One region of the Xanthomonas sp. NCPPB 1132 genome, then DNA from elsewhere that is predicted to be linked to it. Evidence: predicted binding sites of a transcription regulator. Region 1 holds the regulator's gene; the other holds the start of a gene.
The links. Region 1 encodes FliA, which starts transcription of late flagellar genes. Its sites were predicted from a motif close to TAAAGTTTNNCNNNCNNNGGCCGATAA; they were not measured.
Positions count from the first base shown of each region.

Region 2: AC1G9L_RS04130 (methyl-accepting chemotaxis protein) is a predicted target of FliA. The motif match lies at 5,072-5,098, and genes of this name have one in related genera.

Region 1 is NZ_CM152819.1:2,505,310-2,512,552, forward strand. Features, by position in the region: gene motD (flagellar motor protein MotD) at 1-460, opposite strand, end outside; gene AC1G9L_RS10585 (flagellar motor protein) at 468-1,208, opposite strand; gene AC1G9L_RS10590 (chemotaxis protein CheA) at 1,534-3,297, opposite strand; gene AC1G9L_RS10595 (protein phosphatase CheZ) at 3,302-3,913, opposite strand; gene cheY (chemotaxis response regulator CheY) at 3,914-4,306, opposite strand; gene AC1G9L_RS10605 (RNA polymerase sigma factor FliA) at 4,326-5,075, opposite strand; gene AC1G9L_RS10610 (MinD/ParA family ATP-binding protein) at 5,072-5,956, opposite strand; gene flhF (flagellar biosynthesis GTPase FlhF) at 5,943-7,243, opposite strand, start outside.
Region 2 is NZ_CM152819.1:943,115-950,357, forward strand. Features, by position in the region: gene AC1G9L_RS04105 (DUF4124 domain-containing protein) at 1-238, opposite strand, end outside; gene metF (methylenetetrahydrofolate reductase [NAD(P)H]) at 404-1,240, opposite strand; partial or broken gene AC1G9L_RS04115 (alpha-amylase family protein) at 1,418-2,788, opposite strand; gene AC1G9L_RS04120 (succinylglutamate desuccinylase/aspartoacylase domain-containing protein) at 3,122-4,042, shown strand; gene AC1G9L_RS04125 (DUF3228 family protein) at 4,222-4,779, shown strand; gene AC1G9L_RS04130 (methyl-accepting chemotaxis protein) at 5,284-7,243, shown strand, end outside.

The DNA of each region.
Region 1 (7,243 bases):
CCACTTCGATCCACAGCCCGGCGCGGCGCACGGTGATCAGCTTCTTCTGGATCAGCGGCGCCAGCGCGGCACCGAGGCGGTCGGCGATGCTGTCGAGCTGGCGTTGCGCGCGGCGCAGCTGCTGCGCATCGCGCAGGTCGTCGCCGCGCTGCGCGGTGCCGGAGGGCAGGCGGTTGGGGTCGGGCAGGGTCAGCGCCGGGCTGGACTTGATCGGGGTCGGCCGCTCGCCGCCCTGGCCCTGCAGCGCGTGGTCGCCGACCTGCACCGGGCGCAGGGTCGTCGGGGTGCCGCCGAACGCCGCGCTCATCGCGTCGGCCATGACCCGGTACTTGGCTTCGTTGATCGTGGACAGCGCGTACATCACCACGAAAAAGGCGAGCAGCAACGTCATCAGGTCGGCATAGGGGATGGCCCATGCCTCGTGGTTGGCGTGCTCGTCGTGGGAGTGCTTGCGGGCCATTGGCAACTCAATGCAAGAATCCGGCCAGTTTCGATTCGATGTTGCGCGGGTTCTCGCCCTGGGCGATGGCGATCAACCCTTCGATGATCATTTCGCGCTCGCCGCAGCTGTGCTTGATCACGCTCTTGAGCTTGGCGGCCATCGGCAGGAACAGCAGGTTGGCCGAGGCGATGCCGTAGATGGTGGCGGTGAACGCGGCGGCGATGCCGTGGCCGAGCTTGCTCGGGTCGGCCAGGTTCTTCATCACCGCGATCAGGCCCAGCACCGCGCCGATGATGCCCAGGGTCGGTGCGTAGATGCCCATGCCCTCGAACACCTTGGCCGCGGCCAGGTCGCAATGTTCCTGGCCGTCCAGGTCGATCTCCAGCATGTGCCGGATGGCTTCCGGCTCCACGCCGTCCACCAGCATCTGCAGGCCCTTGCGCACGAACGGATCCTGCTGCTGCGGCACCTGGTTCTCCAGCCCGAGCAGGCCCTGGCGGCGCGCGATGTTGCTCCATTCCACGATCTGCTTGAGCAGCGCCTGGCGATCGCTCGGCGGCGGCCACAGGATCCACTTGGCGATCTGGAACGCACGGCGGAACACGGACGGCGGGGTGTGCACCAGGATCGCGGCGACGGTGCCGACGATCACGATCACGAACGCAGCCGGCGACCACAGCGCCGAAATGCCGGCGCCCTTGAGGATGCTGCCGCCGATGAGCGACAGAATCGCCAACAGCAGGCCGATGAGACTGAGCTTGTCCATGCAGGAGGTATCGGCAACGGGGCTTGGGACTTGATGGGGGCGGGATTTGGGATTGGAGATTGGAGATTCGCAAGAGCGCGAGGGCAGAGGGTTGGTCGGTGTGCCGTAGGAGCGGCTTCAGCCGCGACGCGCGGACCTTGGCGCGTTACCTGAGCACAATCGTTCGGATCGTCTCGGCAATTGGCACTGCGCTGTGCGTGCTATCGTCAATCCCAGCCTCACCGCGTCGCGGCTGAAGCCGCTCCTACGGCGGAATCAGGGAAAACGAGGCGCCAGGGAAGTCGCCGTTGCGAATCCCCACTCCCGAATCCCCAATCCCAGCTCCTCAAGCCTTCAAGCCATCCACATCCAGGATCAGCGCCAGGCGGCCGTCGCCGATGAGGGTGGCGCCGGCGTAGCCGGGCAGGCCGCGCAGGGAGCGCGGCAGCGGCTTGATCACCACTTCCTCGCGGCCGCGGACCTGGTCCACGACCAGGCCCATGCGCGATTCGCCGGCCTGCAGCACCACCACGGTGAGCAGCGGCAGTTGCGGGGCGTCGATGTTGAGCCACTGGCGCAGGTCCACCAGCGGCAGGGTGTGCGACTGCCGGTCGAGTACGGCGCGGCCGTCGAACCAGCCCAGCGAGCGGCGCGGGGCATGCAGCACTTCCACCACGCGCGCCAGCGGCAGCGCATAGACGGTGTCGCCGGCCTGCACCAGCAGGGTCGGCAGGATCGCCAGGGTCAGCGGCACGCGGATCAGGAAGCGGCTGCCGCGGCCCAGTTCCGACTGGATCTGGATCTGCCCGCTGAGTTCGCGGATGCGCGATTGCACCACGTCCATGCCGACGCCGCGGCCGGAGATGTCGGTGACCTCGGACTTGGTCGAGAAGCCGGGCAGGAACACCAGGTGCAGACATTCCTCGGTGGTCAGGCGGGCGGCGGCCTCGGGGTCGATCAGGCCCTTCTCGCGGGCCTTGGCGCGCAGCCGTTCCGGGTCGATGCCGGCGCCGTCGTCCTGCACCTCGATGCTGACGTAGTCGCCTTCCTGCTGCGCCGACAGGCGCACATGGCCGCCGCGCGGCTTGCCGGTGGCTTCGCGCAGGGCCGGGGCTTCGATGCCGTGGTCGATCGCGTTGCGCACCAGGTGCACCAGCGGATCGGCCAGCGCCTCGACCAGGTTGCGGTCCAGTTCGGTGTCGGCGCCGATCAGCTCAAGCTCCACTTCCTTGTTGAGCGAGCGGGCGACGTCGCGCGCCACCTTGGGGAAGCGCGAGAACACCTTGCCGACCGGCTGCATGCGCGTGCGCATCACCGCCGACTGCAGGCGCGCGGTGGCGATGTCCAGGCTGCTGACCGCGCGGTCCAGTTCCTCGTCGCGCAGGCGCACGCGCAGGGTCTTGAGACGGTTGCGCGAGAGCACCAGTTCGCCGATCAGGTTGACGATCGCGTCCAGGCGCTTGGTGTCCACGCGCACGGTGTGCTCGGGCTCGGCGGCCTTGGCCGGGGCGGCCGCGGCCTTGGGCGCGGCGCTGGGCGCACGCGGCGCCGGCTGCAGCGCCTGCGGCGTGGCCGCCGGCGGCGCATCGCCGTGCAACTGGTCCAGCAGCGCCTCGAATTCGTCGTCGCTGATCAGGTCTCCCGCAGCCGCGGCGGTGGCCGGGATGGCGGCCGCTGCTACGGCGGGCGCCGGCGCGGCGCTCTTGGCCGGTGCCGGTGCCGGCGCGGCGTCGCCGTGCGCGTCGAACTGCGCGATCAGCTCCGGCGGCGCGCGCGGCGGCTCCTGGCCGCTGCCGAAGGCGTCGAGCATCGACTGCAGGTAGTCCAGCGACTGCTGGGCGGCGTCGAAGTGCCGCGCCTGCAGGGTGGCCTGGCCGGCGCGGGCCATGCCCAGGGTTTCCTCCGCGGCGTGGCACAGCTCGACCATGGCGTTGATCGCCAGGAAGCCGGCGCCGCCCTTGAGCGTGTGGAAACCGCGGAACACGGCGTTGAGCTGGCCGCTGTCCTCGGGCGCCTGCTCCAGCGACACCAACTGCTCGCCGAGCCGGTCCAGGATTTCCTGGGCCTCGATGATGAAGTCGGCAGCGATGTCGTCGGGTACGGCGCTCATAAAGTTACAGTCCTAGTCCGGACAGCAGGTCGTCGGCGTCGTGCTGCGACACGCCGTGGCGGTCCAGGCCGGGCAGGGCCGGGCCGGCCAGGCTGCCGTCGGCCTTCCTGTTTTCTTCCTTCGGCGGCAGACCCAACGCGCCGAAGCCCTCGTGCACGCGGCGCACGATGCCGGCAACGCGGCGGATGATCTGCCCGGTCAGGTCCTGGAAGCTCTGCGCCAGGGCCATTTCGGTGAGGTTGTGGCGGATCTTGTCGAGGATCTCGCCCTGGTCGCCGCTGAGGCCGCCGGCGGCGAGCTGGTCGGCCAGCGCACGGCATTCCTCGGCCAGGTCCAGGGTGCGGTGGCTGGCCTGTTCGGTCATCTCCACCACGTGGTCCAGGCGCGAGCAGGCGTCGTCCAGCTCGCCGGCCTCGCTGGGCACCACCGGCAGTTCGCCGAGCGCCTGCCCAAGATCGCGCGCGAGCCGGCTCAGGCCCTGCATCATCGGCCGCGTGCGCCAGGCGGCGAGGGTGTCGATCTCCCTGCGCCAGCCGGCCTCGTCGCCGTTTTCCAGCGCGTCCAGCGCGCCTTGCAGGCGTTCGATCAGGGCGGTACGTTCGGCGGTGGCTTCCATTTAGGCGGTCGCTCCCAGGCGTTCGAAGATCTTGCCCAGCTTCTCCTGCAGCGTCTGCGCGGTGAACGGCTTGATGATGTAGCCGTTCACGCCGCACTGCGCGGCCTCGATGATCTGCTCGCGCTTGGCCTCGGCGGTGACCATCAGCACCGGCAGGTGCTTGAGCTTGTCGTCGGCGCGGATGTTGCGCAGCAGATCGATGCCGGTCATGCCCGGCATGTTCCAGTCGGTGACCACGAACTCGAACGGCGCCGAGCGCAGCGCGGCCAGGGCGCTGTTGCCGTCTTCGGCCTCGGCGGTATTGGTGAAGCCCAGATCGCCGAGCAGATTCTTGACGATGCGTCGCATCGTCGAGAAATCGTCCACGATCAAAATCCGCATGTTCTTGTTCACCACTGACTCCTGAGGGTTCCTATTCTTCGTCTTCCAGACCGGCATCGGCGACCTCGAACGCCTTCAGGCGTCCGCGCAACCGTACCGTGGCCTGGCCATGGATCTGACACACGCGCGACTCGCTGACCCCGAGCACCGCGCCGATTTCCTTGAGGTTCAATTCCTGCTCGTAGTACAGCGACAGCACCAACTGCTCGCGTTCGGGCAACTGCGCGATCGCCTTGCCCAGCTCGCGGCCGAATTCGCTGCGCTCGAGCATCTGCTGCGGATTGGGTCCGCCCTTGGCGATGGTATCCAGCTCGCCATGGTCCTCGATGCGCGACTCCAGGCTCAGCACCTGGCCGCGGGCGGCATCTTCCATCAAACGCAGGTATTCGGGAAGCGGCATGTCCATCGCCGCGGCCACTTCGTTGGCGGCGGCGGCGCGGCCGGTGCTCTGTTCGATCTTGCGGATCGCCGAGGCGGCGTCGCGGGCGCGGCGGTGCACCGAGCGCGGCACCCAGTCGCCACGGCGGATCTCGTCGATCATCGCGCCGCGGATGCGGATCGAGGCGTAGGTCTCGAACGAGGCGCCCTGTTCGGCGTCGTAGCTGCGCGAGGCCTCGATCAGGCCGATCATGCCGGCCTGGATCAGATCGTCGATCTCGACGCTGGCCGGCAGCCGCGCCGCCAGGTGGTGGGCGATGCGCCGGACCAGGTCCGAGTGCTGGGTGATGTAGTCGTTGGCGCTGTTGCGCTGGACGGCGCGGTAGTGGGCGGCGGCGTTCATGCGGCCACCCCGCGCTGGATGATGCGTTCGACGAAGAACTCGACGTTGCCGCGCGGGGCGGTCGGCGCCTGCCAGCGCGCGGTGCGCCGGGCGATCTCGGAGATCGCCTGCGCCGACGGGCTGGACGGGTAGGCCTTGACCACCGGCTGCTGGCGCTGCACCGACAGGCGCAGCCAGTCGTCCTGCGGCACGCAGCCCAGGTAGTTCAGCGACACATCGCCGAGGAACTTCTCGCAGACCCGGCTGAGCTTGTCGTACAGCAGGCGGCCTTCGTTGAGGTCGCGGACCATGTTGGCGACGATCTGCACCCGGTCCACCCCGCGCTCGCGCGAGAGGACCTTGATCAGGGCGTAGGCGTCGGTGATCGAGGCCGGCTCGTCGCAGACCACCACCACCGCGTCCTGCGCGGCCTGGCAGAAGGTCAGCACGCTGTCGGTGATGCCGGCGGCGGTGTCGACGATCATTACGTCCAGCTCGCGCTGCAGTTCCGAGAACACGTTGACCAGGCCCACGTGCTGGGCCGGCGGCAGCTCGGCCATGTAGCGGCGGCCGGAGGCGGCGGGCACCACCATCAGCCCGTTGGGCATGTCGATCAGCACCTCTTCCAGGGTGCAGCGCCCGGCCACCAGGTCGGCCACGGTGAACTTGGGGGTCAGCCCCAGCAGCACGTCGACATTGGCCAGGCCCAGGTCGGCGTCCAGCAGCAGGGTGCGCTTGCCCATGTCGGCCAGCGCCATGGACAGGTTCACCGAGATGTTGGTCTTGCCCACGCCGCCCTTGCCGCCGGTCACGGCGATGGTGCGCACCGGACCCAGCGGTTCGCTGCGCGTCGCCGACAGGGGGAAGGCATTGGTCAGATTGACGTAGTCACGCGACGGCATGGGTCTGCTCCGGAGTACAGGGCTTATCGGCAGCGCGCCGCAAATCTTCAAGGCGCAATACCAGGCTGGCGGCGTTGGCGCGGTGCAGGTCGTCCGGCACACGCTGTCCATCGGTCACCCAGGTGATGGGGAGGCGGTGGTCCACGACCACCGACAAGGCACTGCCGAACCGCCCGGTCTCGTCCAACTTGGTCATGATGACCCCCTGTGGGTCGGCGCCGGCGAACCGGCGCACCACCTCGTCCAGGTCGGAGAAATGGGCGTTGGCGGGGAGTACCAGTAAGGATCGGACCACCCGCGAGGCGCGCAGCCAGTGCAGCTGGGCAGCCAGGGCGCGGTCGCGCTGGCCCATGCCGGCGGTGTCGATCAGCACCAGCTTGTAGTCGGCCAGCCGCTCCAGCAGCTGCTGCAGCGCGGCGTCGCTGTCGGCCTCGTGTACGGCGATGCCGAGCTGGCGGCCGTAGCTGTGCAACTGTTCGCGGCCGCCGACGCGGATGGTGTCGGTGGTGACCAGGGCCACGTCGCGGGCGGCATGGCGCTCCAGGAAGCGCGAGGCCAGCTTGGCGATGGTGGTGGTCTTGCCGGCGCCGGTCGGGCCGATCAGGGCGATCACGCCGCCTTCCTCGAGCGGGTCCAGCGCGGCGATCGGCAGGCGCTTGGAGAGCAGGCCCAGCATCAGCCCGCGGCCGCGGTGCAGCTCCAGGTCGGCGGGGATCTGCATGACCACGTCGCGGGTGATGCCGCTGTCGAAGCCGTAGTCGTCCATCAGCTCCAGCGCCTGGGCGCGCACCGGCGAGCCGCGCAGGCGCTCGTCGGTGAGGCGGTTCATCTCGCGCTCGATCATCTGCCGCATCAGCGCCAGTTCGTCGCGCAGCTGCGTCAATTGTTCGTCGTTCTGCGGGGCGGGGAAGGTCGGCACCGCCGCCAGCGTGGCGGCCGCCGGGATTCCGGCAGCGGCCGGCGCGTCGGCCTTGGCCACGCTCGGCGCGGCCGGGGCCGGAGCCGTGCTCGGGCTCGCCAGCGGGGTCAGCGCCACCGCGGCGACGTCGTCGCGCCAGGCCGGCATGGCCTCCGCGGCCGGGGCCGGGGCCGGGGTTGCGGCGGCGAACGGGCTGGGCATGGGTACGCTGATCGGGGCGTTGCGGAACACGTCCTCGGGGATGCTGAAGTCGGCGCGGCCGGTGACCGGTGCCGCGGCCTTGGCCGGGGCGGCCTGGCGTGCGGCGGCAGCCGGGGCGGCCGCGGCGGGCATCGCCGAGGCGGCCAGGGCGGCCGGCTGGGTCAGCG
Region 2 (7,243 bases), 1.6 Mb from region 1:
CCAGCACACTGAGCCGGCGCACGCACTGCGGCGGCGCCAGGCCACGGGCGTTGCTGCCGACGTTGCCGGGCGCGGCTGGTGGCGGCAAGCGGTCGATCGCGCCGACGTCCTCGCAGCGCCGATCGCTGAACACGGTGGTGCCGTCGGGGCCGGTGCAACGGTTCACCCGCTGCGCCATCGCCGGCGTGGCGAAGACGCACAGGCACAACAGCAGCAGGATCGGCGGAAGGGCGCGCATCGCCGCAGGGTAGCTGCAGCCGGCGTGACCGCGGAGCGAATGCGTGGTCACGCCGGGATTGGTGATTCGGGATTGGGGATTGGCAACAGCGGCGCGCCGCCCCGCTTTGGCGAATCCCTAATCCCCAATCCCCAATCCCGAGCGGCCGCACAGCGGCCGCGACCTTCAGCCGACGACTGAGGGCAGACGTGCCAGGACGCTGGTGGTCGGCTTGGCCAGGTTGAGCGTATAGAAATGCAGCGCCGGCGCGCCGCCGTCGATCAGGCGCTGGCACAGCGTGGCGACCACGTCGGCGCCGAACTCGCGGATGGATTCGGCATCGTCGCCGTAGGCCTGCATGCGCTTGCCGATCCAGCGCGGGATTTCCGCGCCGCACTGCTCGGAGAAGCGTCGCAGCTGGCTGAAGTTGGAGATCGGCATGATGCCCGGCACGATCGGGATCTGTACGCCGAGCTTGCGCACCGCGTCGACGAAGTGGAAGTAGGCGTCGGCGTTGTAGAAATACTGGGTGATGGCGGCATCGGCGCCGGCGTCGACCTTGGCCTTGAAGTGGCGCAGGTCGCTGAGCGCGTCGTGGGCCTGCGGGTGCGTCTCCGGATAGGCGCCCACTTCCAGATGGAAGGCGTCGCCGTGCTCGGCGCGGATGAAGGCGATCAGGTCGGCGGCATAGCGCAGGTCGCCGGGGTGGCCCATGCCGGAGGGCAGGTCGCCGCGCAGCGCGACCAGGCGCCGGCAGCCGATGGCACGGTACAGCTTGAGCAGTTCGCGGATCTCCTCGCGGCTGCCGCCCACGCAGGACAGGTGCGGCGCGGCCTCGAAGCGGTGATGCTGCTTGAGGTGGCGCACGGTCTCGGAGGTGTAGCTGAGGGTCGAGCCGCCAGCGCCGAAGGTGCAGGATACGTACTCCGGCGCGTAGGCCTTCAGCCGTGCGGCGGTGCGGTCGAGCTGCGCGCGCTGTTCGTCGGTCTTGGGCGGATAGAACTCGAAGCTGATGGCGGTCATGGGCGCAACGCAGCGGGCGGTGCGGTCAGTATATCTCTTCATCCGGATGGATGTGCAAGAAAAGACCGGGCCGCCGGAACGTGACGGCCGGCGCCGTGCCGAAGCCGCGGGACCACGCGGGCCAGGTCGGCACGACGCCGACGCGCCCATCTGGGCGCGCCGGCTGGATGCGGACGCTCAGCGCTTCCACATCCGCGCCTGCCGCGGCGGCAGGCTGAAGGTGTAGCTGCCGCTGGAAATGCGCACCACGCTGCCCGAGCCCAGCGCATCGGTGTAGTCGACGTTCCAGCGCAGCACGCTGCCATTCATCGGCACGGCGGCGGTGACGGTGGTGCCGCACTTGTTGATGCCGACGATGCCCAGGTCGCCGCGACGGAACAGCAGGTAGCAGTCGCCGTGCGCCAGCACCTGCATGTCGCGGCCCTGCGCGGCGTTGTGGAAACCGACCATGCGCTTGAGGTCCTCGCGCTGGTAGGCGTTGACCCAGCGGTTGTCGCCGCTCTCGTTGTTGTCCGAGTACACCATCGGCACGCCGCCGTCGCGGCCGAGCAGGTAGGCGTAGGCCAGGGTTTCGTCGACCGGGTCCATGATCGCGTAGCGGAAGCCGGCATTGTTGGGGATGTCGTGGGTGATGGCGAAGGTCACTGCGCGCGCGCCGGGCAGGGCCTGGCCGTAGGCGCCCGGATCGACCAGCAGATCCATGCTGCCGCCTTAGGCGAAGGCGTTGCGCACCGAGTTGAACAGCGGGAAGTCGTAGGCCGCGTGCGGGGTGGCCTGCAGGTACGGCGCCAGGAACTGGTCGTAGTCGGAATTGCCGCTGCCGCCGCCGGTGATCACCTCGCCGAACACCATCACCCCGGAGCGCACCTGCGCATCGAGCACCTTGTTCAGATGGTCGAAGGTCATGTGTTTGGCCGCGTCGATGCGGAAGCCGGTCACGCCCAGCGCCTTCAGCGCCAGCAGGTAGTTGCGCTGCTGCTGCACCACCCAGTCGTTGCCGACCAGATCCGGCAGGCCGGGATCGTTGCCGCCGCCGCAGATGCGGTAGGTGCGTACCTGGTAAGGGTCGTTGTAGTTGGTGATGCACTGCGCCGGGCCGAAATCGCTGGCGCTGAGGAAATTCTGCGAGAGGTCGCCGAACAACCGCAGCGCGGCATAGCGCTGCGGATTGGCGGCGTACTGGCCCAGCACCGCGCTGCCCGGCTAGTTCAGGTCCGAGCGCGTGGCCGCTTCGTTGGCCATGTGGTTGAGCACCACGTCGGCATAGGTCTCCACGCCCACGGCCTTCAGCGCCTGCACCATGCTGGCGAAGGCGTCGGTGTCGCCGAGCGGGTTGTCGATCAGGCGCATGTCCTGCGGCTGGTAGCGCGCCCAACAGGCGTCGCCCTGCGAGCGGTAGGCCGGCGCCACCAGCACCTTGCGGTAGCCGGCGGCGGCGATCTGCGCGGCACGCGCTTCCACAGTGGCGTAGGGCCAGTTGAACGCGTGCAGGATGACGTCGGCCTGGGCGCTGGCGGTGGCCAGGAGCAGCAGCAGGCCGACCAGCAGGCTGCGCCAGCGGTGCAGGCGCAGCAGACGATTTGCAGCGGATGGGACGCGCATCGTTCGATCTCCTCGTTGCGTGGGCGCAGGCGGGGCGCCTGCAGGACAGGGGCATGACCTCGCCGCGGGGCTGGCGTGCGGCGCGAGGATGCTAAGCGCGCATCGCGGCGCAACATGCGCACGCTACATACGTATTCATGGCGACAGCGCGCGAAAGCGGGATCGGCATCCGCTTCCGCGACGAGGTACCGCTAGCGCGGTGTTCGTGGCACATAGCGCATCGCGGCCCCTGCGCTTTGCTACAGTCGCCGCCCTCACCTGTCGACGCGGAGCCGCATCATGACCAGCGCAGCCTTCTATCCGATCGGAACCCCCGGCGTGCCCTGGGGCGCCGCCGAGAAAGCGGCGTGGCTGGCCGGGCAACCGCGCCGTCGCAGCTATCAGGACGAGGTGGTGACGGCCATCGAGCGCTTGCGTGGGCCGTGGGAACTGGTCGAGTACGGCGAACTGGCGTACGCGCAGGAGCGCTATCCGTTGCTGGCGCTGCGCAGCCGCGATTGGAACGAGGCGCTGCCGTGCATGCTGGTCACCGGTGGCGTGCACGGCTACGAGACCAGCGGCGTGCACGGTGCGCTGCAGTTCGCGCAGCACCATGCTGAGGACTACACCGGCCGCGCCAATGTGCTGCTGGCGCCGTGCGTGAGCCCCTGGGCGTACGAGCGCATCCACCGCTGGAACGCCGATGCGATCGATCCCAACCGTTCGTTCCGGGCCGACAGCCCAGCGCAGGAATCGGCGGCGCTGCTGCGTCTGGTCGCGCCGTTGCGCGAGCACGTTCGCATGCATATCGATCTGCATGAGACCACCGATAGCGACGAGTCCGAGTTCCGTCCGGCGCTAGCTGCGCGCGATGGTGTCGACTATGCGCCGGGCGGCATCCCCGATGGCTTCTACCTGGTCGGCGACAGCGAGAACCCACAGCCGGCGTTCCAGCAGGCGGTGCTGGCCGCGGTGGCGCAGGTGACCCATATCGCGCCGGCCGACGCCGCCGGCGAACTGATCGGCACACCGCTGGCGGCGCCGGGCGTCATCAACTATCCGGTGAAACGGCTGGGCCTGTGTGCGGGCATCACCGATGCGCGCTACACCACCACCACCGAGGTCTACCCGGACAGCGCCAGCGCCACGCCGGAGCAGTGCAACGCCGCGCAGGTGGCGGCGGTGCGCGCGGCGATCGACTACGCGTTGGCGCATCCGTAGTCGCAGGCATGCTGCAGTATCCGTAGGAGCGGCTTCAGCCGCGACAGGCGCTATCGATAACGCCCATCGCGGCTGAAGCCGCTCCTACATGGGCGTGCGACCACGCGGGTGCGCCGGCCGCGGTGTGCGCAGCGCCTGGGGCGCGCTACGCTTGTCCGCCCTCATTCGCCATGCATGCCATGTCCATCGTCCTCACGCCGTTCGCCCGCACCCGCCTGTTCCCGCGCGACGGACGTCGCAATGCGATCCAGGACTGCACGCCGGAGCAGTTCGAGCAGCATCTAAACGCCAACGCGCCGCTGCAGGTGCTCGACGGCTATGCGCCGTTCTGCAAATTGCACGTGCACCGCAACTGGACCTCGACGCGCTGCCTGACGGTGCCGATCACCGATGCCAACCGGCGCCTGCTGCGTTCCGGCTATGAGGCGCGCAGCCGCGAGGAACTCCCGGTGCTGGTGCGCTGGTTCGAAGGCGTCGAGCCGCCGGTGGCCGCCTACCTGCTGCCGATCCTCTACAGCCGCGAACAGCTCGCCCAAGAGGGGGCGCCGATCGAGGCCGACTGGGGCGTGGTCGGTTGCCTGTACACCGCCGAGCCGCAGGAGATCCCGATGGCGCCGATCACCATGCTGCGCAATGCGCTGGGCGTGGAGGAGGGCGGCTCCGGCGTGCCGCTGGATCGCGACGCCTACCGGCGCAGCGTGGCGTTCTGGGAGCACAACGCCAACTGGCGGCCGTAAGCGCTGCCCGTACGCGGTCTGCGTGCGGTGACCTGGCCGAGCACGTAGCGCGTTGCGTGCGATGGCGATGCATGCGCCCATGTCACCGAGCATGGGCGTGATCGCACCGGAGTTGGTCGCGCATCTGCACATCGGTTTTCCCGCGTTTCTGCAAGCCGCCGCTGCCGGCACGCTTTGCTGCATCCGTGCACGCAGTTGTTCACTGGCGCACAAATGCGGCAGGAAACTGCACGCTGCCGCGCGTTTTCACCGCGAACCCATGTCCGTTCATCGGCATCACGCGGGATGCCCATCAAGTTTGCCGATGGCGGGACGATAGCCAGGGGTGGGTCGCCACGCAGCAGCGCCAGGACGCAAGGTCCGGCGGCGCATCGCGGCCCGATGGGGAATGCGTCTCGGGCAGGTCATCGGCAACGGACGCGGCGCGCTCGCGCCGTGCCGCAGCGGCCTGCCGCATGACGCGTTCCCCGCGACCGTATTCCCTCCCCTACCAAGGAAGTCGTCATGTCCACCCCGTCGCCGCATCGCCGTCGCGGCAGCGTCGCCAAACGTCTGATGCTGGGCACCGGCCTGCTCGCGCTGGCCTGCTTCGGCCTGACCGCGATCATCATCTACTGGCGCAGCAGCGATGCGTTGCTGTCGACCTCGCGCACCAGCATCGAGAACCTGGCGCAACTGGAGGCGCAACGCGTGTCGCGCGAGATCGGCGTGGCCTTCGACGCCAGCGAGGCGCTGGCCAACAGCTTCCGCGTGCAGCATGGCGCCGGCGGCCTGTCGCGTGCCACCGCCACCGCGGTGCTGCGCAGCCAGCTCGATGCGCATCCGCAGTGGCTGGGCATCAGCACCATGTGGGAGCCGGACGCGTTCGACGGCAACGACAAGGGCTTCGTCGGTGCCGAGGGCCACGACGCCACCGGCCGCTACATGACCTGGTGGTCGCGGCAGAACGGCCAGCTGGTGCGCGAGGCGCTGCGCGACTACGAAAAGCCGGGCGACGGCGACTGGTACCTGCTGGCGCGCAACACGCACAAGCCGGTGGGGATCGAGCCCTACTACTACCCGGTGGCCGGCAAGGACACGCTGATGACCACGCTGGCCACGCCGATCCTGGAGAACGGCCGCTTCCTGGGCGTGGTCACCGTCGACTTCACTCTCGATACCCAGCAGCAGCGCATCGCCGCGCTGCGGCCGATGGGCGAGGGCCATGCCAGCCTGCTGTCGCCGTTCGGCATGGTGATGGCCAGCCGCGATCCGCAGCAGGTCGGCAAGACCCGCAACGACGCCTGGTCCAGGGACATGCTGGCGCGCGTGGCCAAGGGGCAGGTGGTGTTCGACCATCGCCGCGCCGACGGCGAGGATGCGTTGAACGTGTTCGTGCCGCTGAAGATCGGCGATGCGCCGCAGGCGTTCGCGCTGGGCATCTCGGTGCCGTACGCGCTGGTGATGGCCAAGGCGCGTGCGCTGCTGTGGACCATCGCCGCGGTCGGCCTGCTCTCGGCGCTGTTGCTGAGCGGCGCGCTGTACCTGCTGCTGCGCCGGCAGGTGCTGGATCCGCTGGCCGAGGCGGTGCGGGTGTCCTCGGCGGTCGCCGCCGGACGCCTGGACAGCCAGGTCCGGCATCGCCGCGACGACGAACTGGGCCAGTTGCTGGACGCGATGGGCAGCATGCAGACGCAGCTGCAGGCGGTGATGCAGGCGCAGGCGGAGATGGCACAGCGCCATGACGCGGGCGAGATGAGCTACCGGATGGACGCCGCGCGCTTCCCCGGCGAGTACGGGCGCATGGTCCATGGCACCAACGCGCTGGTCGCCGCGCACGTGGACGTGCAGCGGCGCCTGGTCGAGGTGATGTCGCAGTACGCGATCGGCAACATGCAGGTGGACATGGAAGCGCTGCCCGGCGAGAAGGCGGCGATCACCGAGGCGATGCGCACCACCAAGCGCAGCCTGCAGGCGATCAATCAGGCCATCACCGAACTGGCGCAGGCCGCGGCCTCCGGCGATTTCTCCCGGCGCGGCGATGCCGAGCGCTTCCAGTACGACTTCCGCGGCATGGTGGTCGGGCTGAACCGCCTGATGGAACTGACCGAAGGCAACCTCTCGGCCTTGTCGGCGCTGCTGCGTGCCGTTGCCCAGGGCGACCTCACCGCGCGCATGCATGGCCAGTTCCATGGTGTGTTCGCGCAGATGCGCGACGACGCCAATGCCACCGTGGAGCAATTGACCAGCATCGTCGGCCGCATCCAGCACGCCACCACCGCGATCAACACCGCCGCCAGCGAGATCGCCGCCGGCAACGACGACCTGTCGCGCCGCACCGAGCAGCAGGCGGCCAATCTGGAAGAAACCGCGGCCTCGATGGAGGAACTGACCTCCACGGTGAAGCAGAACGCCGCACATGCGCACCAGGCCAACCGGCTGGCGCAGGACACGGCCGGCGTGGCCTCGCGCGGCGGTGCCGTGG